Linked DNA regions of Aliidongia dinghuensis. The main gene of each other region encodes a partner of the protein of the gene in region 2 in a complex. Links are inferred from orthologs where the notes say so. Each region holds a gene or a part of one and is shown on either strand. Other genes may lie near its edges. The genes, in order: IEY58_RS15580 and hfq.

Region 1 (10,416 bases), on a different replicon or contig from region 2:
GGCGGCGGCGCGGCGCAGGAAGGCCGGGACGGAGGGGATGCGGGTCCGGAAGCGCTCTTTGAGCGGCGTCATGGCTTGTCTCGATTCTTAAGCCCTTTGGGCGCGAAGCGGCCTCAAGCGTAGGCCGGATTTCTTGCCGATTGATTGCCGTCAAAAGAACAGGCGTGCCGAGGCCTGGAACTGGTCGTCGACCGAGCGCCGGGCGAGACCCTGGGTCAGGCGCTGGGCCCGCGTGCTGTCGACCCGGAGCGCCTCGCCGGTCAGCCGGAGCCAGTCGCGCGGCCGCCAAGTGACGGCAAGCGTCTCGGCCAGGCCATGCTCGGTCTTGATATCATCGCTGTCGCCGCCGTCGTTGCCCGTGCCGAACCGGTCGACGCGGCCGGCGATGCGCCAGTCGCCCCTTTGCCAGCCGACCAGCAGATAGGCGGCGTAGAACCGAGTCGTGGTGGACTCCTCCGGCTCATAGGCGACGCTGGTGTCGCCCAGCATGCCCTGGGCCAGGATAGTGAACTCGTCGATCCCGGTCTTGGCGCCGAGGCTCCAGAAGCGGGTGCGCCAGGGCTTGTTGGTGACGCTCGCGTCGAGATCGGCGTCGTTGTCGTAGCGCAAGAGCGACAACTCGCCCCATTCGGGCATCCGCCAACTGGCCCCCGCGTACCAGCCGACGCGATTGTCGACCTCGTCGAACACACGGCTGCTGCGGGCCGCGCCCCACGCGCTGGGCAGCCGGACGCGCCCGCCGAGCGGCGTGATTACGTCCGAGAGGTTCCAGCCGCCGTCCGCGAGCAAGGTGCCAGCCTTGCTCGCGGCACCGAATGTCGCCGCGGTCGCGGTCAGCGTGCCCGCCTCGCCGCGCCATTCGAGCCGCGGCTCGACGCCGATCGTACGCAGCTCTTCGCCGACCCAGCTGTTGATGGCCGACGGCGTGATCGTCCAGGGGCTGGTCCAGCCGACGGCGTCGTTTTCGAGCGAGATCGGCGGGAAGAAGGCGCCGGCCTTGACCGACCAGCGCCAGGGCGTGGTCGAGACCGGGCGATAGCGCAGATAGGCCTCGTCGACGCCGAAGATGTCGCGCTGGCCCGGGTCGTAGCGCAGGTCAACGACGCCGATCAGCGCCGGCGTGATCTGGGCCCAGGGCACCAGGACGATACCGCCGGCATTCGCCTCGAACCCGCCGCTGCCGTAGCGCAGCTTGCCGAAGCCGCCCTTGATCCAGCTCTTCTCGCTGCCCGGCTCGATGAGCCGGCCGTCGACGAAGCCATCCAGGTGCAGCTCGTCACCGAGTTCGAAGGCCAAGGCGCGGCCGATGCTGGCGACCGCCAGGAAAAGGATGAGACCGACCGTGCGCCGGGCAGGCGTCACGAAGCCTCCTGCAGGCGCTTGCCGCGCCAGCGGGCGTCGCTCAGGAAGCGGTTGAACACCTCGGCCGGCATCGGCTTGCCGATATGGTAGCCCTGGCCATAGTCGCAGCCGTAATTGCTGAGAAGCGCCAGGCTCGCCTCGTCCTCGATGCCCTCGGCCGTGACACTGTAGCCGAGGCGATGGCCGAGCTCGACCACGGACTGCACGATGGTGCGGTCGTCCGGCGTTTCGGCCAGCTTCAAGACGAAGCTCTTGTCGATCTTGAGCTCACTCACCGGCAGCCGGCGCAGGTAGTTGAGCGAGGACTGCCCGACGCCGAAATCGTCGACCGAAAGCGCGATGCCCTGGTTCGCGAGCCGGCGCAACACGGCGATCGCCGCATCGGGCTTACCCATGATGGCGCTCTCGGTCACCTCGAGCACCAGATAGTCGGCCGGCACGTCGTAGGCGGCCATGAGCGCGCCGATCCGTTCCGGCAGGCTCTCGTCGGCCAGGTCACGGACCGACAGGTTGATCGAGAGCCGGAGCGCCAGGCCCATCTTGCGCCAGGCCGCGACCTGGCCGATGCCGGCTTCGAGCACCCAGCGGGTCAGGCGCTGGATGTTACCGGTTTCCTCGGCGAGCGTGATGAAGGCATCAGGCGGCACGAAGCCGCGCTTGGGATGGCGCCAGCGGATCAGCGCCTCGGCGCCTGAGATCCGGCCGACCGCCAGGTCGAGCTTCGGCTGGTAGAACAGCTGCAGCGCGTTCTGGTCGAGCGCCTCGCGCAGGTCGCTCATCAGCGACAGGTGCTCCGGCCGGTGCGGATCGGTCGCCGGATCATAGATCGCGACGTGATTTTCCGAGCCGAGCGCGGAGAGCAGCGCCACGTCGCCGTGCAGCAGCAGCTCGGAGTCGGTGGCGCCGTGGATCGGCGCGAGCGCGATGCCGACCGCGGCGGCGCTGTCGATCGTGAGGTCGCCCTCGAGGTACGGCCGGTCGAAATGCTGGGCGATCCGCTCGGCCCATTGATGGGCGCCCTCGGCATCGAGCCCGGGCATGAACAGGGCGAAGGACCGGTCGCCGACGACGCCCAGCGGCACATCGCGCCCGGCCGCCGCGAGCAGGTTCGAAAGCCGGGCACCCGCATCCCTCAGCACCCGGTCGGCGATCTCGCGGCCCACCGTGTTGACAATCTGCTGGTGCCGGGCGAGGCCGACGCTCAAGAGCGCCCCCCGGACATGGGCCGGCGCCAGGAACGGCGCCATCGCGACTTCGAACGCCGCCCGGTTGAGGAGCCCGGTCACCGGATCATGCGAGGCCTGGTAGCGGATACGCTCCTCGCGCTCGCTGATCGCGAGGGCCATGCTGCCGAGCGCCTGGCTCAGCTGCCCGATCTCATCCTCCTGGGGCAGGAGCGGCGGCGGGCTGTAGTCGCCGCTTTCGATACGCCGCGTGGCAGCGGCGAGCTCCTCGACCGGCCGCGCGACACCGCGGGCGATCAGCATGGCGCCGGCGAGCGCCACGACCAGGCCGAGCGCCAGCAGCACGACGATCACGAACATGAGCAGCCGGTACTGCTGCAGCGCCTCGTCGATCGAATAGCCCAGCACCGCCACGACCCGCGTGCTGTCGGCCGGGGTGGCGAGCGGGACGGCCAGCACCAGCTCGTCCTTCTGCTGCAGCACGTTGGTGGAGGTGTCGGGGGTGGAGGTGTCGGGGGTGGAGGTGTCGGGGCCTGTTGTGCCCGCGAGCACGGCGCCCGGCTTCGGCAGATCGGCCAAGAGGCCCGCCGCCGTGCCGGCGACCGGATGCCAGGCACCATGGTCGTCGAACGCCAGCTCGATGGCCTTGGGCAGCGCCGCGAGCTTCTGCAGCTTGCCCAGGAGCGCGTCGTCGAGCGGCAGGTAGACCGCGATATAGGCGATCGGCACCGGGGCCTTCACCGGCACGACGACCAGCCAGGAAGCAAGCCCGTCGATCGCCACCACCGAGGCGCCGCGGCCATTGACCGCAGCGGCGTCGATCAACTCGGGAAAGGCAAAGAGCCTGGTGGGCGCATGCCCCTCGGGGTCGGCGGTGTCGACATCGATCATGCCGTCGAGCCCGACCTGCATCACGCGCGCGGCGCCGACCCGGCGGCCATGGTTGCGCAGCGCCGACAGCACGGTCGGAAGCTCGCGCTGGGCGATCGCCTGGCGCAGCGCGAAATCGAGCGCCAGCACCTGGACGTCGGCGGAGACCTGGACGCCGATCTCGTCCAGCTGGCGGACGAACAGGCCCGCGGCGTCGGCCAGCTGCGCCTTGCCCTGCTCGACCAGGGTCGAGCGGGTGAAGCTGTAGACCGCGGCCGCCGTCAGCGCCTGGACCAGCACCAGGGTCGTCATGAGAAAGACGGTCAGTCGGCGGCGAAAGCCCATGCGGCGCCCAATCCTGGCCATGGCTCAGTAAAGCCCGTGTTCGAGGTCGCGGCGCGGCGGTGCCACCAGCGCCAGCGTCGCCGACAGTTCCGCGCCTGCCGCGGCGACGGTGAGCGTCTGAACCGGCGGCTTGGCCGACGGCCGCACCAGCGGATGCCAGATCCGTACGCTATAGGTGCCGGGCGGCAGGTCGGCGATCTCGGCCCGGCCGTCGTGGTCGCTCTGCGCCACGAACGGCGTATCGGCGACATAGACGAAGGCGGTCATGAAATCGTGGATGTTGCAGCCGATCGCGGCGATGCCCACCGTATCGAAGACGACGGGCGCCGAGCTCTCGCCCGGGCTCAGCATGAATTCGAACTGCTTGACCGGGGAGAAGGAATAGACGTGGTGCTGGGTCTTGTCGCTGTTGCGGAAGACGACGGTGCCGCCCTTCTCGACGGCCACGACATAGGGCACGAAGGTCTCGTCGCGCTGGTCGATGATCGTCGACACGAGCGCCGGAGGCGCCGGCGTCTCGGGGAGTGCCGCCCCGTCCTTCGGCACGAGGCTCACGACCGCGTCGGCGACCGGCTTGCCATGGTCGTCGGCAATGCGTGCCAGCACCCGCGCCGCCGATGCCGGCGATGCGGCCAGCATGAGCGCCAGGATCAGCAAGCCGAGGAAAACCGGGCCAAAATCCTTGTTCATCCAGCCATCATCCATCGCGACGGGACCTCATCACTCTACAACCATCGCGCACGGCAGTCGAAGCCCTTCCCATCTTTCAATTGTCTCAGTCCGCCCCATTCCCGGCCTCGATCGTCGTTAGCCGAGCACGGTCGGCAGAGAGAAGTCATAGGGGCCGCGCGCCCCGGTCAGATAGTGGGAAAACCGCCGGAACCGGATCGCCGACCAGTCCGCGCCCTTGAAGCGCCGGAGCCAATTGTCGAGGTTGGCGCGATCGAGCGTGCCGAACGGGGTTGATTGCGTCAGCGGTGCGAAATCGACGCCCTCGTGGTAGTCGCGCAGCAGCACGAGCGCCCAGCCGCCCAGCAGGAAATGGCCCCCGACCGTGAGCTCCAGGAGTCCGTTGCGGATGGCCGAGATCGCCTCGGTCGACCAGTTGAGCCCACCGATGAAGATGTCCTTGCCCGGCTGGCGCCCCCGCTGGACGGCCGCGTCGATCGCGCCGAGCGCAATCGGGTCGTTGGCGCACCACATGATGGTCGTGTCGGGATAGCGGTCGAGCAGGCCCAGCGCCCGCTGCCGCCCCTCTTCGCGCGTCCAGTCCGAGGTCAGCACCTGTGCGCAGTGCAGGCCCTCGGTGCCGGCGACGGTCCGGCGCAGGCCAACCTCCCGATCCGCAGCGGCCGGCGTCTCGGTGTTGCCATTGATGCCGACGAGCCTGAGCGGCGCCCCGGCACGGCGCGCCGCCGCCACGAGGCCCTGCGCGATCGCCGCACCCGCCGCGACATTGTCGGCCAGCAGCTCGCCGAGGAAATTCGGCGTCTTCTCGCGCGGACGGCCGTAGCGCTCGGCCTCCTCGCCGACGAAGCCGTTGAACACGATCAGGCATTTGAGGCCGCGCGCGAGGCCGGCCTCGAGGATCGGGCCGGCGCTGTGCTGCTCGTTGCCGACCAGCAGATAGTCACCGGGTTCGGCGGCGGCGATGCGTTCGAAGGCGACCTGCTCGGTATAGAGCACCGAGCGCTCGCCGTAGACGACGTCGAGATGGATGTCGAGATCGGCCGCGGCCGCGCGCATGACCGCGCTGACGCTGACCCAGAAATCCTCGTTGGAGCGGCCGGGATTGACGAAGAGCGCTCGCATCGGGCTGAGCGTCGCGGACCGGCCGATCCGCGGCAGCAGCAAGCTCCCGACGCTGGCGAGCGCGCCCGTCAGAAATTGCTGTCGCGAAAGGTCCATCCCCCACCGGTACCGTGAAACCCGCCCCCGCTCGGGAACATACGGCAGCGAGCAGAGGTCATCCAAGCCGGAATATGCGACCGGATTCCCACGGAATCGTTAAGTTTTGCCTCTTGGGCGCTCCTGAGGCGTCGGCCCGCGCCGCCCCCTTGAGGGGAAAGCGGCGCGGGCCTCGGCCAAGGCCGATCAGCGCTCGTTCGGAACCGTGAGCCCGAGAGCCTTGGCGACGCCGGCGCCGTAGGCCGGGTCGGCCTTGGCGCAGTTCGCGATGTGCCGGAGCTTGATGTGCTCCGCCGCATCGCCCATGCCGCGGGCCGTGTTCTCGAACAGCACCTGCTGCTGCGCCGGCGTCAGCAGGCGGAACAGCTTGCCCGGCTGCTCGTAATGATCGTCGTCGACCCGATGGTCCCAGGCCTTGGCCGGCCCATCGATCGGCAGCGGCGGCTCCGCCATTTCCGGCCGGTCGGTCCATTCGCCGTAGCTGTTCGGGTAGTAGTGCAGCGTGCCGCCGGCATTGCCGTCGGTCCGCATCGCCCCGTCGCGGTGATAGCTGTGGAACGGGCACTTCGGCGCGTTGACCGGAATGTGGTTGAAGTTGACGCCGAGCCGGTAGCGCTGCGCATCGCCATAGGAGAAGAGCCGCGCCTGCAGCATCTTGTCCGGCGAGAAGCCGATGCCCGGCACCACGTTCGCCGGCGAGAACGCCGCCTGCTCCACCTCGGCGAAGACATTCTCCGGATTGCGGTTGAGCTCGAGCACGCCGACCTCGATCAGCGGGAACTCGGCCCGGGGCCAGGTCTTGGTGAGGTCGAACGGGTTATGGGGATGGCTCGCCGCCTCAGCTTCCGTCATGACCTGGATGAACAGCTTCCAGCGCGGGAAATCGCCGTTCTCGATGCTGTAGAACAGGTCGCGCTGGTGGCTCTCGCGATCCTTGCCGACGATCGCCTCGGCCTCGGCATCGGTCAGGCCGACGACGCCCTGCTGGGTGCGGAAGTGGAACTTGACCCAGACCCGCTCATTGGCCGCGTTGATGAACGAGTAGGTATGGCTGCCGTAGCCGTTCATGTGGCGGTAGCTCTTCGGGATGCCCCGCTCACCCATGACATAGGTCACCTGGTGCAGCGCCTCGGGCAGGAGTGTCCAGAAGTCCCAGTTGTTGTTGGCGCTGCGCATGCCGGTGCGCGGATCGCGCTTCACCGCATGGTTCAGGTCGGGGAAGCGCAGCGGGTCGCGGAAGAAGAAGACCGGCGTGTTGTTGCCGACGACGTCCCAGTTGCCTTCCTCGGTATAGAACTTGACCGCGAAGCCACGGATGTCGCGCTCGGCATCGGCGGCACCGCGCTCGCCGGCCACGGTCGAGAAGCGCAGGAACGTCGGCGTCGCTTTGCCGATCTCCGAGAAGATCTTGGCCTTGGTGTATTTCGTGATGTCGTGGGTGACGGTGAAGGTGCCGTAGGCGCCCGAGCCCTTGGCATGCATGCGCCGCTCCGGGATCACCTCGCGGTCGAAGTGGGCCAGCTTCTCGATCAGCCAGATATCCTGCAGCAGCGCCGGGCCGTGCGGCCCCGCCGTCTGGATGTTGAGATTGTCGACGACGGGTGCTCCCGTCGCATGGGTCAACTTCCGTCCGCTGTCGTGCTGGGTCATGGGTGTTTCCTCGAAGCTCACGGGGATGGTTCGGCCTCGCGCAGGAGATGCCGCACGGGCTCTGGAACCGGACGTTATCGTTGGCGCGGCGCGAGATGAAATCGATTGATCCACTCAGGTCGATCGAAGAAATCTATCAACTACCGCACAATCGAGACCGGCTCCGCGCTTCGTGCAGATAAAGCGGGTTTCGCGCGGCGCAAGCGGACGGTCTGGAAGAGAGGTGCGGAAAGAAATCTGCGGAATTGCGGACTTAAGGGGAGCGCCTAGGTTCGGACGCTTCCCTCCGCCACTGCCACGACATGGTCGGCGATCGCGAGCGACGCGGTCAGGCCGGGCGACTCGATGCCAAACAGATTGACGAGGCCCGGCAGCCCGTGGGTCGCCGGCCCATCGATGCGGAAATCGGCCGCCGGCTCGTGCGGGCCGCTGATCTTGGGCCGCATGCCGGCATAGCCCGGCTGGAGCGCGCCGTCGGGCAGGTCCGGCCAGTAACGGCGGATCGCGGCATAGAAGCCCTCTGCGCGCGCGATGTGGACCGTATAGTCGATCTGGTCGACCCATTCCGTGTCGGGGCCGAACCGAGCCTGGCCGGCGAGGTCGAGCGTCAGGTGGACGCCGAGGCCGGCATGCTCCGGCACCGGATAGATCAGATGCCGGAACGGCGAGCGGCCGGCGAGGCTGTAGTAGGAGCCCTTGCACAGATAGGCGGTCGGGATCGCAGCCTCGGGCAGGCCTTCGAGCCGCCGGGCAAGCGCCACCGCGCCGAGACCCGCGGCATTGACCAGCAGGCCGCACTCGAGCCGCATCGGCTCCGCCCCGCCGACATCGAGCGACCAGCCGTCGCCCGTCGGTCGGCCACCGACGATCGGCGCATGAAAGGCGACGACGGCGCCCGCGGCCTCGGCATCGCCCTGATAGGCGAGCATCAGCCGATGACTGTCGACGATGCCGGTCGAGGGCGACAGCAGCGCGCCGGTGCAGGCGAGCGCCGGCTCGAGCGCCTGGGCCTCCTTGGCCGAGATCGGCCGCAGATCCTCGACGCCGTTCGCCCAGGCCTTGGCCGCGATGCCGTCGAGCGCCCGGGCCTCGCTCTCGCTGGTCGCGACGATCAGCTTGCCGAGTCGGCTCGCCGGCACGCCGTGGGAGGCGCAATAGTCGTAGAGCCGGCGCCGCCCCTCGACGCAGAGCCGCGCCTTGAGACTGTCCTTCGGGTAATAGATGCCGGCATGCACGACCTCGCTGTTGCGCGACGAGGTCTCCGTGCCGATGGCATCGGCCGCCTCGAGCACCAGGACCTCGCGGCCGGCAAGCGCCAGCGCCCGGGCGACCGCGAGACCGACCACGCCGGCACCGGCGACGACGGCATCGACGCGTTCGGTCATGGCCCCCTCGCTCATGGGTGGCGGCCGGTCCAGGTGGCGTTGGTGCCGTAGAGCGGCACGGTCGTGACGCTCATCTTGGCGCTGGCGTCCTGCACCTGGCGGGAATAGGCGACATATATCAGCGTATCGTTCTTCTTGTCGTAGATCCGGCGCACCGCGATCGACTTGAACACCAGGCTCGCCCGTTCGGAGAACACTTCCTCGCCGGCCTCATCGGCCTTGATGTCGCCGATCACGATGGCGCCCGTCTGGCGACAGGCGATCGAGGAATTGGACGGATCCTCGAACCAATTGCCCTTGCGCAGCCGGTCGATGACGCTGCGGTCGAAGTGGGTGAGATGGCAAGTGATGCCCTGCACCTTGGGATCGGCGATCGCCTCGACGACGATCCGATTGCCGGTCCAGTCGTTCTTGAAGCCGCCGACCTCATCGGCGCGTGCGGTCCCCACCGACACCGAGAGCGCCCCCATCGACATTGCACCGGCGATCGCCGCCGCCACCAGCATTCCCCGCATTAGCCGTTCCCTCAGGTCCTCGAACTCACGCGATGGGGAGCATAACCGGCGGCTGCAGCGCTGTCTTGCGCCCGGCACAGGAGGCCGTCCGGAACTCGGCGGGGATTGCTCCGTTGACAAACCATATGTATCAAATCCAATCGATCGACGCGGACTAACCGACGCCAGACCGACAAGCGTATTCGGAGTTGAGAAATATGGCGACCATTTCTCGCCTGTTCGTCAGCAGCGACGACTTGCACGCGTATGTCGACGAGATGTTGCCGCCGCGCGCCGCAAGCCGGGTCGCGGCCGCGCTCGAACAGGATGCCGAAGCCCGCGCCCGTGTCGCAGCCTATCAGAAGCAGAATGCCGAATTGCGGCGGCTCAATGCCGAAGTGCTGGACGAGCCGGTGCCGGCCGCCATGGCCGAGATGGTCGCGGCCGCGCGCCGGGAGGAGACACGCGGCCGTTGACGATCGCTTGGGGACGGACGGCCGCTAGACCGTCAAAAGTGAGGCCCCGCCTGGTGCGGGGCCATTCGATCAAGCAGCGCTGAACGCGAGATCGTCTTCCGAACGGCGCACCCGGCGCGGTGTCGGTTCCGGTTTACGCTCCGGCCGCTCTTCGTCCGTTTCGCCCATCAGCGCACGCAGCGCATCGCGACCGCGCGACAGGCGGGAGCGGACGGTGCCAACCGGCACGTTCAGGATCTCGGCCACTTCCTCGTAGCGCAGGCCTTCCATGCCGACCAGCAGCAGCACCTGGCGCTGCTCGCTCGGCAGCCGGGCGAGCGCCCGCTCCAGATCGCGGAGCTCGAGGCGCTTGGTCTGCACCGCCGGCGCCACCAGCGTCGGCTCGGTATCGCTCACTTCGACGACCGTGCCCTCGCGGACCGACCGGCGCACAGTATTGACATACTGATTGTGGAGAATGGTGAACAGCCAGGCCCGGAGATCGGTCCCTTCCTGCCACAGGTGAGATTTGGCGAGCGCGCGGGCAAGGCAATCCTGGACGAGGTCGTCGGCCGCCGATGGATCACGAGTGAGAGCGCGGGCATATCGGCGGAGCCGCGGGATTTCCTGCTCGATCCGATTGAAAATGTCGGACATGCTCAATCTCCTCACTTCTTCCTTTGCACCGCAGCAACGAGCGCTGCCAACAGTGCGCATCAGAAATCTAGGGACAGCATGTAATCGCTTAATGTCATCCGAAGGC
Region 2 (10,272 bases):
GGCGTCCGTTCGACAGCCTGCCGCTCGACGAGCAGGACGCGCTCTGGAACCGCGTCAAGGCGAATGAGGGCTGAAACGGTGACCTTCGGCCGTGGGCCCCGGGTCGTCCCGGCCCTCCTTGCTCGCGACCTCTCAGAGACAGCCGCGTTCTACGGCCGACTGGGCTTCTCGATCGAATGGCCGGACGGTGATCGTCGTCCCGCACATCGGCTGCGGGTAGAGCGCGACGGCATCGCCCTGTTCTTCTTCGACGAGCCAATCGGGACGGCCACCGATCCTGCCCTGTCCGGCACAATCTACGCGTTCCCCGAAAGCGTCGACGCGCTCGCTGAGGAATGGCGGGACAAGGTCGCGTTTCTTTGGGGCCCCGAATTGATGCCCTATGGACTCTACGAGTTCGGCATTGCCGATCCAAACGGCTATTGCCTCGCCTTCGCCGAGCGCCGGTCGAGCTTGTGATCTCCCTCACAGAGCCACGATACAGTTCGAAATAGAGTTCGATCGTCACAAACCCGTATAGCGGGAGGCGATCATGGCGAAATGTTCAGGCTGGTACTACAAGGGGCCCGCGTGGCATCAGAACAGCCTCGTCGCGGTCAACGCCGATAGCCGGAGCGGCAAGGAGACTCGGAAAGATCTCCTGGGCCTCGGCAGCAATGAGGATGCGAAGGCCTTCATCGGGGCGCTCGACTACATCGCGCGCCTCGGCATCGAGGGAAAGGACGGCAAAAGCCGTGATCCGTTCGGCTGTGCCGAGCCCGATGCTGTCTACCAGCTGCTCAAGCTCGGTGCCGAGATCAACCAGATCTTCATCAGCCAGACACGCGAGAGCCGGGTTTCGACGTACTGGCGCGACGCCGGCGAAGAATATGACGTCTACCTGAAACCCTGCCCGTGCTGCCGCCTGTGGCTCAGCGCCGAACATCGGGCCGGGTACTTCATGATCGACATCAAGGAGCTTTATCGCCTGCGGGATCTCAACAGCAAGGCGACCACGTCCGACAAGTGACCCAGGAGCCCGCTGCAAGCCGGCAGCGGGCTCCTGCGGCGACGGTGCATGATCACGTCCCGGCCGTCAGAAGTCCTTCGACACCGACAAGCCGACCGTCAGTGGCCGGACTGTGTAGCCCTCGTTGACCGAGAGCAGCGACGGCCGCTGGATCGTCTTGTTCTGGTCGAGCAGGTTCTTCACGAACAGCGAGACGACCAGGCTGCCGAAATCGGCACCGACGCTCGCGTTCAGTACGTTGTAGACCGGCCGGCCATAGTCCGGGTCGGTGTTCTGGAACGCACCGTGGCTCGGGCCCGTCCATTCCCAATCGGCACGGACGAAGCCGTCGACGCCGTTGGCGACTTCGGTCGTGTAGTCGGCGCCGAACGCAGCGGTCCAATCGGGCGTGCCCAGCAGCTTGTCGCCGACCGCGGCGCCCAGGCCCGGATCGGCTTGGGTCAGGGTCGAGTGCGTGTAGTCGGCGGACGCGGTCAGCGTCAGGGCCGGCGTCACGCGCGCGCGGATCGAGAGTTCCGTGCCGTAGCTCTCGGCATTGCCGGCGTTCGTCGTGTAGTCGAAGCCGCAGATCGGCAGATAGATGTGCTGCTGCACGTTCTTCCAGGTGATGTAGTAGACCGCGGCGTCGACCGAGACGCGATTGCCCCAGAAGCGCGCCTTGTCGCCAAGCTCGTAGCTCCAGAGCGAGTCGGCGTTGTATTTCTCCGGCGCGCCCTTGACGCCGAGGTTCTGGAAGTCGGCCGAGCATTCGAACTGCGGGATCGGCTGATTGGGCGCGCCGAGCCGGAACCCCTTGCTGGCATTGGCATAGAGCGTCTGGGCCTCGGTCACGTCCCAGGTCGCCGCGAACTTCGGCGTCGCGGCATAGCTGCGCTCGTTGAAGCCGAACTGGGGCGCCGCGTCGGCGTTGTAATAGCCGCCGCCGGTGCCGCCGAGCGATTCGCGGGCGAAGTTATAGCGGAGGCCCGCTGTCAGGTGCACGGTCTCCCACGGGATATAGGTGAACTCGCCGAATACGGCGTATTGCCGCTCGTCGTAGCGGTCCGTGTTCGAATAGACGAGATCGCCCGTGAGCGGGTTGGAGATGACCGGGATATTGTCCGGCGTCGTGCCGTAGAGCTGCTGCAGCGCCGCACCGACGCCGGTGATGTATTCCTGGTCCGACAGATGGACGTGCTGGTCCGAGAAATAGAGCCCGCCGATCCAGGTATAGGGCCGGCCGGTGTCGGCGCTCGATTTCGAGGCGAGCCGCAGCTCCTCCGAATATTGCCGCGTGGTCGGGTAGATATAGGCGGGCGACGGCAGGCCGCCGATCGACGCCGGGTTGACGTTCGGGAAGGCGGCGACCGTCGCTGGGTCGGATGCCAGCGTGTTGGCGAGCAGCACGCTGTTGTAATAGGTGCCGTCCTGCACGCGATTGAACTGGCGCCAGAAATAGCTTGAGACCGAGGTGAGGTCGGCCCAGTGCAGGTCGTAGTCGGCAGTGATGCTGGGCACGAACAGCGTGTCGCGACCGCGCTCGGCGACCAGCTTCGCGGTCGAGAGCGACGGCAGGCTCAGGTCATAGACCGAGGTGTCGTCGACCCTGAGCCGCTGGAAGAACACGGCGGGCGTGATCGTGAGGTCGTCGCCGATGCGCGCCTTCAGGGTCGCGCGCACCACGCCGGTCTTCTCGTCGTTGATGTCGTGGTCGAGCAGCTGGCCCGTGGTCGACAGCTGGTCGATGTAGCCGCTGTTGTCGAGGAAATCGACGCCCAGGCGCAGCGCGGCCATGCCCTTGACGATCGGCACGTTCAAGACACCGCTTTCCTCGTAGTTGAGGCCGCCGTGCTTGGTGCTGGACAGCTCGGAATAGACGCTGCCGCCGAAATCGTCGAGGTCCGGCTGTTTGCTGATGAAGCGGATCGTGCCGCCCATGGAGCTCGAGCCGTAGAGCGTGCCCTGTGGGCCGCGCAGTACCTCGATCCGGTCGAGGTCGAAGAATTGCGGCTCGGTTGCCCCGGTATTGAGCAGGTTGCGCATCGTGATCGGCACTTCGTCCAGATAGATGCCGACCGTGGGCGAGCCTGCGTCCGAGCTGATGCCCCTGAGCTCGATCTTGCTGAGCCCCGTGCCGCCCTCGTTCGAGAAGGACAGTCCCGGCACCTCACGGGAGAGATCCGTGATGTCGTTGATGTGCTGTTCCTGGAGCTGCGTGCCGCTCAGAACCGAGATATTGAGCGGGACTTCCTTGACGTCTTCCGCGCGCTTCTGCGCCGTGACCGTGATGACTTCGGTGCTGGACGCCCCGTCGGCGAGCGCTGCCAGCGGCGCCAGCAGAAGCGCGCCGCAACCGGCGCCGCACAAGAACCCGGCTCGCTGCCCCATTCATCCCCCCGTCCGATGAACAACCCCTTGTCACGCAAGTGCAATCTTCGTTCCACTTGCGTGACTGGGATGGACGGGGAGTTCTCGTCAGGGTCGGGCGAGCAGGTCGATCAGGCTGGAGGTATCCCAGCGGTTGCCGCCGCGGGCTTGGACGCGGCCGTAGAACTGGTCGACGAGTGCCGTGACCGGGAGCGCCGCCTTGTTGCGCTTGGCCTCTTCGAGGCAGATCGCCAGATCCTTGCGCATCCAGTCGACGGCAAAGCCGAAGTCGAACTTGCCTTCGGCCATGGTCGCGGCGCGGTTCTCCATCTGCCAGGACTGTGCTGCCCCCTTGGAGATGACCTCGACGACCTTGTTCGGGTCGAGCCCAGCGCATTGCGCGAAATTGATGCCCTCGGACAGCGCCTGGACCAGGCCGGCGATGCAGATCTGGTTGACCATCTTGGTCAACTGGCCGGCACCGACCGGCCCCATCAGCGTCACGGCGCGGCCGTAGTGGACCATGACCGGCTCGGCCTTGGCGAAGGCCGCGGCGTCGCCGCCGACCATGATGGTGAGCTTGCCGTTGACGGCGCCGGCCTGGCCGCCCGAAACCGGGGCGTCGAGGAAGGCGATCCCCTTCTCGGCGGCGAGCGCCGCCAACTCGCGCGCGACGTCGGCCGACGCGGTAGTGTGGTCGGCGAGAATGGCACCCGGCGCCATGCCGGAGAAAGCACCGCCGGGCCCGGCCACGACCTCGCGCAGGTCATGGTCGTTGCCGACGCAGACGAAGACGATCTCGGCACCCTTGGCAGCCGCGGCCGGCGTCTCGCCCGAGGCCCCGCCGTACTCGGCGACCCAGGCCGCGGCCTTGGCGGCGGTGCGGTTATAGACGGTCACTGCATGGCCGGCGCGCTGCAGGTGGCCCGCCATCGGATAGCCCATGACGCCCAGGCCCAGGAATGCAAGCTTCATCGTCCCCTCCTCCCCGTTTGGTCGAAACTATTCCTCGCCGCCGATCAGCACTTCGTGCAAGGCATTCCAGCTGGCCTCGTCCGGCGTCAAGAGCAGGCCGCCGTCGTGGGTGCGCGGCGTATAGGCCGAGCGGTCGAGCCGGCGCGAATAACCGCCCGCCTCGCGGTGCAGCAGCCAGCCGGCGGCATGGTCCCACGGCAGAAGCCGATGATAGAGCGCGAAATGGACGCGGCCGCTCGCAAGCGCCAGATATTCCTGACCGGCGCAACGGAAGCTGAACACGGAGCCCACCAGGTTCGACCGGCCGGCGATCTTGCGCACGAGCTGGCGATTGCCGAAGCGCAGCGTCAGCGAGCCGCTCATATGGTCCGGCGTCGCCGGCGCCGCCACATGCAGGCGCTGGCCGTCGAGCCAGGCCCCCTCGCCGCGCCCGGCAACCGCCATATGATCCTTGACCGGATCGAGGATCCAGGATTGTACCACCTCGCCGCTGCGGATGAGCGAGACCATGACCGCGAACAGCGGGATGCCGGCCGCGAAATTGGCCGTGCCGTCGACCGGATCGATGACCCAGACGGGCGTGTCGCCCGACAGCCGCTCGAGCACGGTCGGGTCTTTGGACGCCGCCTCTTCGCCGACGACGATCGAGCCCGGCAGCAGGTCGCAGAGCTGCGGCGTGAGGCGATGCTCCGTCTCCAGATCCGCGATCGTCACCAGGTCGCCCGGCGCCTTCGCCTGGATGTCGCCCGTCTCCAGGCGCTGGAAGCGGGGCAGGATCAGATCGGCCGCGGCCTCGCGCAGCAGGGTCGAGACCTTGGTCGTGTCGGGCAGCATGCGTCCGAACCTTTCGGCGACGGGTGGCGGAGGGAGATCAGCGTTCGCGGGCGGCGAAACGGTCGAGATCGGCCTGGTTTATGTTGACGACGAGATGGGCGACATGATCGTCGTCATGCCGTTCCAGCACCTCGCCATGGCGATAAAGCCAGGCGATGCCGGCGCCGTCCATCAGGTCGACGTCGAGCGGGACTGGTCGTACACCGTCGATGAGGCGCGTGTCGAGCAGGTGCCGCAACGCGTCGCACCCCTCGCCCGTCGCGGCTGAGAGTGCCACCGCGTCATGATTGCGCCCGGCCCGGTTGACGATCGCCTGGCGCGTCTCGCCGTCCAGCAGGTCGATCTTGTTGAGCGCCTCGACCAGACCGCGCTCGACCGCCTCGCCGAGGCCCAGGTCCTTGAGCACTCCATGGACGTCTTCGCGCTGCGCCTCGGTATCGGGATGCGCCACGTCGCGCACATGGACGACAACGTCCGCCTCCTGCACCTCTTCGAGCGTCGCGCGGAAGGCCGCGACCAGATGGGTCGGCAACTCGGAGATGAAACCGACGGTATCCGACAGGATCGCCTTGCGGCCCGACGGCAGCTTCAAGGTCCGGAGCGTCGGGTCGAGCGTCGCGAACAGCAGGTCCTTGGCGAAGACCTCGGACTGGGTCAACCGGTTGAAGAGCGTCGATTTGCCGGCGTTGGTGTAGCCGACCAGCGCCACGATCGGATAGGGCACCCGACGCCGCGCCTGGCGGTGCAGCGAACGGGTGCGCTTCACGTCTTCGAGCTCGCGCTTCAGCTTGGTGATGCGCTCGCCGATCAGGCGCCGGTCGATCTCGAGCTGGCTTTCGCCGGGGCCGCCGAGGAAGCCGAAGCCGCCGCGCTGCCGTTCGAGGTGGGTCCAGGACCGGACCAGGCGCGAGCGCTGATAGGTCAAGGCCGCGAGCTCGACCTGCAGCCGGCCCTCATGGGTGCGGGCGCGGGCGCCGAAGATCTCCAGGATCAGGCCGGTCCGGTCGATGACCTTGCATTTCCAGGCCTGTTCCAGGTTGCGCTGCTGGACCGGGCTCACCGCCGCATCGACGATGACGATGCCGATCTCGAGCTCCTCGACGAGCTCGGCCAGCTTTTCGACGCTGCCCTTGCCGATGAGCGTCGCCGGGCGCGGCTGGTTGAGCTTCACCACCTCGGCGTGGACCACGTCGAGCTGGATCGCCTCGGCGAGCCCAACCGCCTCGGCGAGCCGCCCTTCGGGCGCCCGCACGGCGCCGGCGCTTTCCGACGGTGCTAGCTTCAGATGTGGATATACAACGAGTGCGCGGCCGGTGGAGGATCCGCCGGCCTCGGTTTCATGCCCCATAGAACTCATGCCGCTCAGGCGTCGCCTTCCTTGTCGCCGTCGAACAGCTGCACCGGTGCCGCCGGCATGACGGTCGAGATCGCATGCTTGTAGACGAGCTGCGAATGGGCGTCACGGCGCAGCAGGACGCAGAAATTGTCGAACCAGGTGATGATGCCCTGGAGCTTGACGCCGTTGACGAGGAAGACGGTCACCGGCGTCTTGTTCTTCCGGACGAAGTTGAGGAACACGTCCTGCACATTCTGCGACTTTTCCGACATGGGGAAATTCCCTTCTTACGAGTTGTTGGAGCTCCAGAGAGGAGCTCGGGCCTTCCGGTTCCCGACAATGGGGCCCGACAAAAAAAGTTCCTGCACGTTCCGCGCCGATGGCATCTGGGCCGATGGCACCTCGGACGGGCAGACTTCGTCTTGGGACAGGATTTGTACACGCGTCCCGCCCGTTGCAAGTTCGCTACTGCGAAATCTCGCGCGCAAGGGCCATGCAATCTCTGAAGTGACGGGCCGGCTTCAAATGGGCGAACTCGTCTTCTGCGGCGAGGCCACCCTCCGGCCCATGCACCAGAATCGGCACGCAGCCGGCATTATGGGCACAGGCGATGTCGATTCCCGTATCGCCCACGAACCAGACCGTGGGCCCGGCCGCAATGCCGCTGCCGTCGAGCGCCAGGTCGATCGGCGCCCGGTCGGGCTTGTCGCGCGCCGCATCGCCGGCACCCACGGTCTTGCTGAAATAGCGTTCCCAGCCGAGCGCCGCGACCTCGCGCCGCAGCAAGCGCCCGGTCTTGTTCGACGCGATCGCCACGTAGTAGCCCTCCGCCGCCATCGCGTCGATCAGCAGCTTGGCGCCGGGCAAGGGGGTGAGACGCTCGATATGCAGCGCCTCGAACGCGTCGAGATAGAGCTTCTGTGCATGCTGCCAGCGGTCGCCGAACATCGCGGGAAACGCGTCGCGCAAGGATTTGCGGACCTTGAGGCGCGTCTCCTCCAGCGTCCAGGGATCGTGGCCCATCTGGACGAACATGGTGTTGAGCGCCGCGTGGATCGTGCCCCAGCTGTCGACCAGCGTGTTGTCCCAGTCGAAGACCAGCGCGGACGGGCGTCCGACGCCCATGCTCCTGCCCATTTCGGGACCTCCGCTCACGCCCACTTCCACGTCCCGGCCGCCGCTCCGGCGATTTCCGCCATGTGCGCCATGTATTTCTCGCGCAGCTCGCGCGTGAACGAGCCCGGCTTGCCGTTGCCGATCGGCGTCTCGTCGATCTGGGTGATCGGCATGACGAAGGAGGTCGTGCTGGTGACGAAGGCCTCGCGCGCGGCATGGGCCTCCTTGATCGAGAACGGGCGTTCGACGAAGCGCAGGCCGGCCGCCTTGGCAAGCTCGATCACCACCAGGCGGGTGATGCCGTTCAGGATGGCGTTCGTTGCGGGCCGGGTGACGAGGTCGCCGTCGGGCGTCACGATCCAGGCGTTGCTCGACGTGCCCTCGGTGATGAAGCCGTCGCGATCATACTGCCAGGCCTCGTAGGCGCCGGCCTCGCGTGCCGCCTGCTTGCCGAGCGCCGCCGGCAGCAGCGCCACCGACTTGATGTCGCAGCGCGCCCAGCGGATGTCGGGAATGGTGATGGCTTTGACGCCGTCCTCGATGGCGGTCTGCGCTATCGGCTTCGCCCGCCGGGCGACGGCGACGACCTGGGGCACCGCGTCCCGTGGAAAGACGAAGTCGCGCGGTGCCACGCCGCGGGTGATCTGCAGATAGACGCTGCCGTTGCGGATGCCATTTCGCTTGGCAAGATTGTCCAGCACGAAGGTGAGCGCCCGGTCGCTCATCGGCCGCTCGATGCGCAGCTCCGAGAGCGACCGGTCGAGACGCTGCAAGTGCAAGTCGAGGTCGACGAACTTGCCGCCGGCGAGCGCGATCACCTCATAGACACCGTCAGCGAACTGATAGCCGCGGTCCTCGATATGCACGGTCGCGCTGCCATAACGAACGAAGCGACCGTTGACATAGGCGAAGCGCGACATGGGGGTCCTCGGCGGATTGGTGGCGACGAGGCACCAGTATGCGGGGCAGGCCCGCTGTCGTGAAGCGCACCCTTTGCAACCGCAATCTTCTGAAACGCCGACCCCATTCTCGGATCGGCCCCCGTCAGTCTGCGGCCGTCAGTCTGCAGCCGTCAGGGTGCGACCTTGAGCCCGCGGTCGCCGTTGAGGACGCCCAGCGACTTGAGCTTGCGGTGCAGCGCTGAACGCTCCATGCCGATGAAGGCGGCCGTGCGCGAGATGTTGCCGCCGAAGCGCGTGACCTGGGCCAGGAGATATTCGCGCTCGAACACCTCGCGCGCATCGCGGAGCGGCAGGCTCATGATCTCGCCGCCCTTCTCCCATTTCAGCACGGTCGGCACGATCGAGCCGATCTCGGCGGGCAGCATGTCGGCCCGGATCGGGTCCTTCGGCTCGCCGGGCGCCATGATCAGCAGCCAGTCGACCACGTTCTTCAGCTGGCGCACGTTGCCGGGCCACTCATAGGCCTGAAGCGCCGCCATCGCGTCCTCGCCGAGCTCGCGCGCACTGACGCCGGCGCTCTGGGCCGAGCGGGCCATGAAATAGCGGGTCAGCTGCGGGATGTCGTCGCGCCGCTCGCGCAGCGGCGGTACTTTGATCGGCACGACCGACAGGCGATAGAACAGATCCTCGCGGAAGCGGCCGGCGAGGATCTCCGCCGGCAGGTCGCGGTTGGACGAGGCGACGACGCGGACGTCGACCTCGACCCGGTTGTTGCCGCCGACCCGCTCGAACACCTGGTCCTGCAGGACGCGAACGATCTTGCCCTGGGTCTCGAGCGGCATGTCGGCGACCTCGTCGAGCACGAGCGTGCCGCCGTGCGCCTGCTCGAAGGTGCCGATCTTGCGCGGGCTGTCCGGGCCTTCGGCGCCCGGCTCGGTGCCGAACAGCTCGATCTCGAGCCGTTCCGGCCGCATGGTCGCGCAATTCAGCACGACGAACGGCCCCTTGCTGCGGCGCGAGCGCGCGTGGAGCAGCCGGGCCGCAACCTCCTTGCCCGAGCCGGCCGGACCGCTGATCAGCACGCGGCTGCCGGTCGGCGCCACCTTGTCGATCGCCTGGCGCAGATGGTTCATGACGCTCGAGCCGCCGACCAGTTCGACGTCGGCGCCGGACCTGAGCTTAAGCTCCTCGTAGTCGCGCTTGAGCCGGGCGGCCTCGATCGCACGCTCGACCAGCAGCAGCAGGCGGTCCGACTTGAACGGCTTCTCGATGAAGTCATAGGCGCCGATCTTGATGGCGGCGACGGCGGTCTCGATCGTGCCGTGACCCGAGATCATCAGCACCGGCAGCTGCGGCGCCTCGCGCCGGATGATCTTCAGGATCTCGATGCCGTCGAGCTCGCTGCCCTGCAGCCAGATGTCGAGGATGACCAGGCTCGGCTGCCGGGCCCGGATGCGCGCCAGCGCTTCCTTCGAATCGGCCGCCTCGCGCGTCTGATAGCCCTCGTCCTCGAGGATGCCGGAGAGCAGCATCCGGATGTCGGCTTCATCGTCGACGATCAGGATGTCATGCGCCATGGACCACTTCCGTCTGTTTCATCACGCCTGACACGCTGTCGGGGCGATGGGCCGCTTGATCCGCGCCGCCGGGGAAGGCCAGGCTGACCCCCGCACCGCCGATCGAGCCATCGTCTAGTATCAATTCGCCCGCGTGGTCTTCCATGATCTTCTTCACAATGGCAAGCCCCAGACCGG

The links.
Region 1: the proteins of hfq (region 2) and IEY58_RS15580 are in contact, whole or in part, in a crystal structure (PDB 3VU3), measured with the Escherichia coli proteins. The link is inferred for Aliidongia dinghuensis from one-to-one orthologs.

Annotation. Positions count from the first base shown.
Region 1 is NZ_BMJQ01000007.1:320,269-330,684, reverse strand. Bases 5,088-7,959 are described here. They hold IEY58_RS15580 (catalase), read right to left. Parts: upstream 7,320-7,959; coding sequence 5,856-7,319; downstream 5,088-5,855. Other genes in these bases: IEY58_RS15575 (NAD(P)/FAD-dependent oxidoreductase), read right to left, coding at 7,586-7,959; IEY58_RS15585 (ABC transporter substrate-binding protein), read right to left, coding at 5,088-5,669. Outside these bases: IEY58_RS15605 (phytanoyl-CoA dioxygenase family protein), read right to left, coding at 1-72; IEY58_RS15600 (hypothetical protein), read right to left, coding at 151-1,362; IEY58_RS15595 (putative bifunctional diguanylate cyclase/phosphodiesterase), read right to left, coding at 1,359-3,761; IEY58_RS15590 (carboxypeptidase regulatory-like domain-containing protein), read right to left, coding at 3,786-4,451; more of IEY58_RS15585, read right to left, coding at 4,569-5,087; more of IEY58_RS15575, read right to left, coding at 7,960-8,704; IEY58_RS15570 (CreA family protein), read right to left, coding at 8,716-9,219; IEY58_RS15565 (anti-sigma factor family protein), read left to right, coding at 9,417-9,674; IEY58_RS15560 (sigma-70 family RNA polymerase sigma factor), read right to left, coding at 9,744-10,310.
Region 2 is NZ_BMJQ01000004.1:430,185-440,456, forward strand. Bases 5,150-7,877 are described here. They hold hfq (RNA chaperone Hfq), read right to left. Parts: upstream 6,773-7,877; coding sequence 6,527-6,772; downstream 5,150-6,526. Other genes in these bases: IEY58_RS10315 (inositol monophosphatase family protein), read right to left, coding at 5,150-5,164; hflX (GTPase HflX), read right to left, coding at 5,202-6,512; IEY58_RS10330 (HAD family hydrolase), read right to left, coding at 6,966-7,637; dat (D-amino-acid transaminase), read right to left, coding at 7,652-7,877. Also shown: mazG (nucleoside triphosphate pyrophosphohydrolase), read left to right, coding at 1-74; IEY58_RS10295 (VOC family protein), read left to right, coding at 64-459; IEY58_RS10300 (hypothetical protein), read left to right, coding at 533-1,009; IEY58_RS10305 (TonB-dependent receptor), read right to left, coding at 1,076-3,376; IEY58_RS10310 (NAD(P)-dependent oxidoreductase), read right to left, coding at 3,464-4,330; more of IEY58_RS10315, read right to left, coding at 4,358-5,149; more of dat, read right to left, coding at 7,878-8,536; nitrogen assimilation response regulator NtrX, read right to left, coding at 8,689-10,095; IEY58_RS10345 (sensor histidine kinase NtrY-like), read right to left, coding at 10,085-10,272. UniProt on the Escherichia coli protein: RNA chaperone that binds small regulatory RNA (sRNAs) and mRNAs to facilitate mRNA translational regulation in response to envelope stress, environmental stress and changes in metabolite concentrations.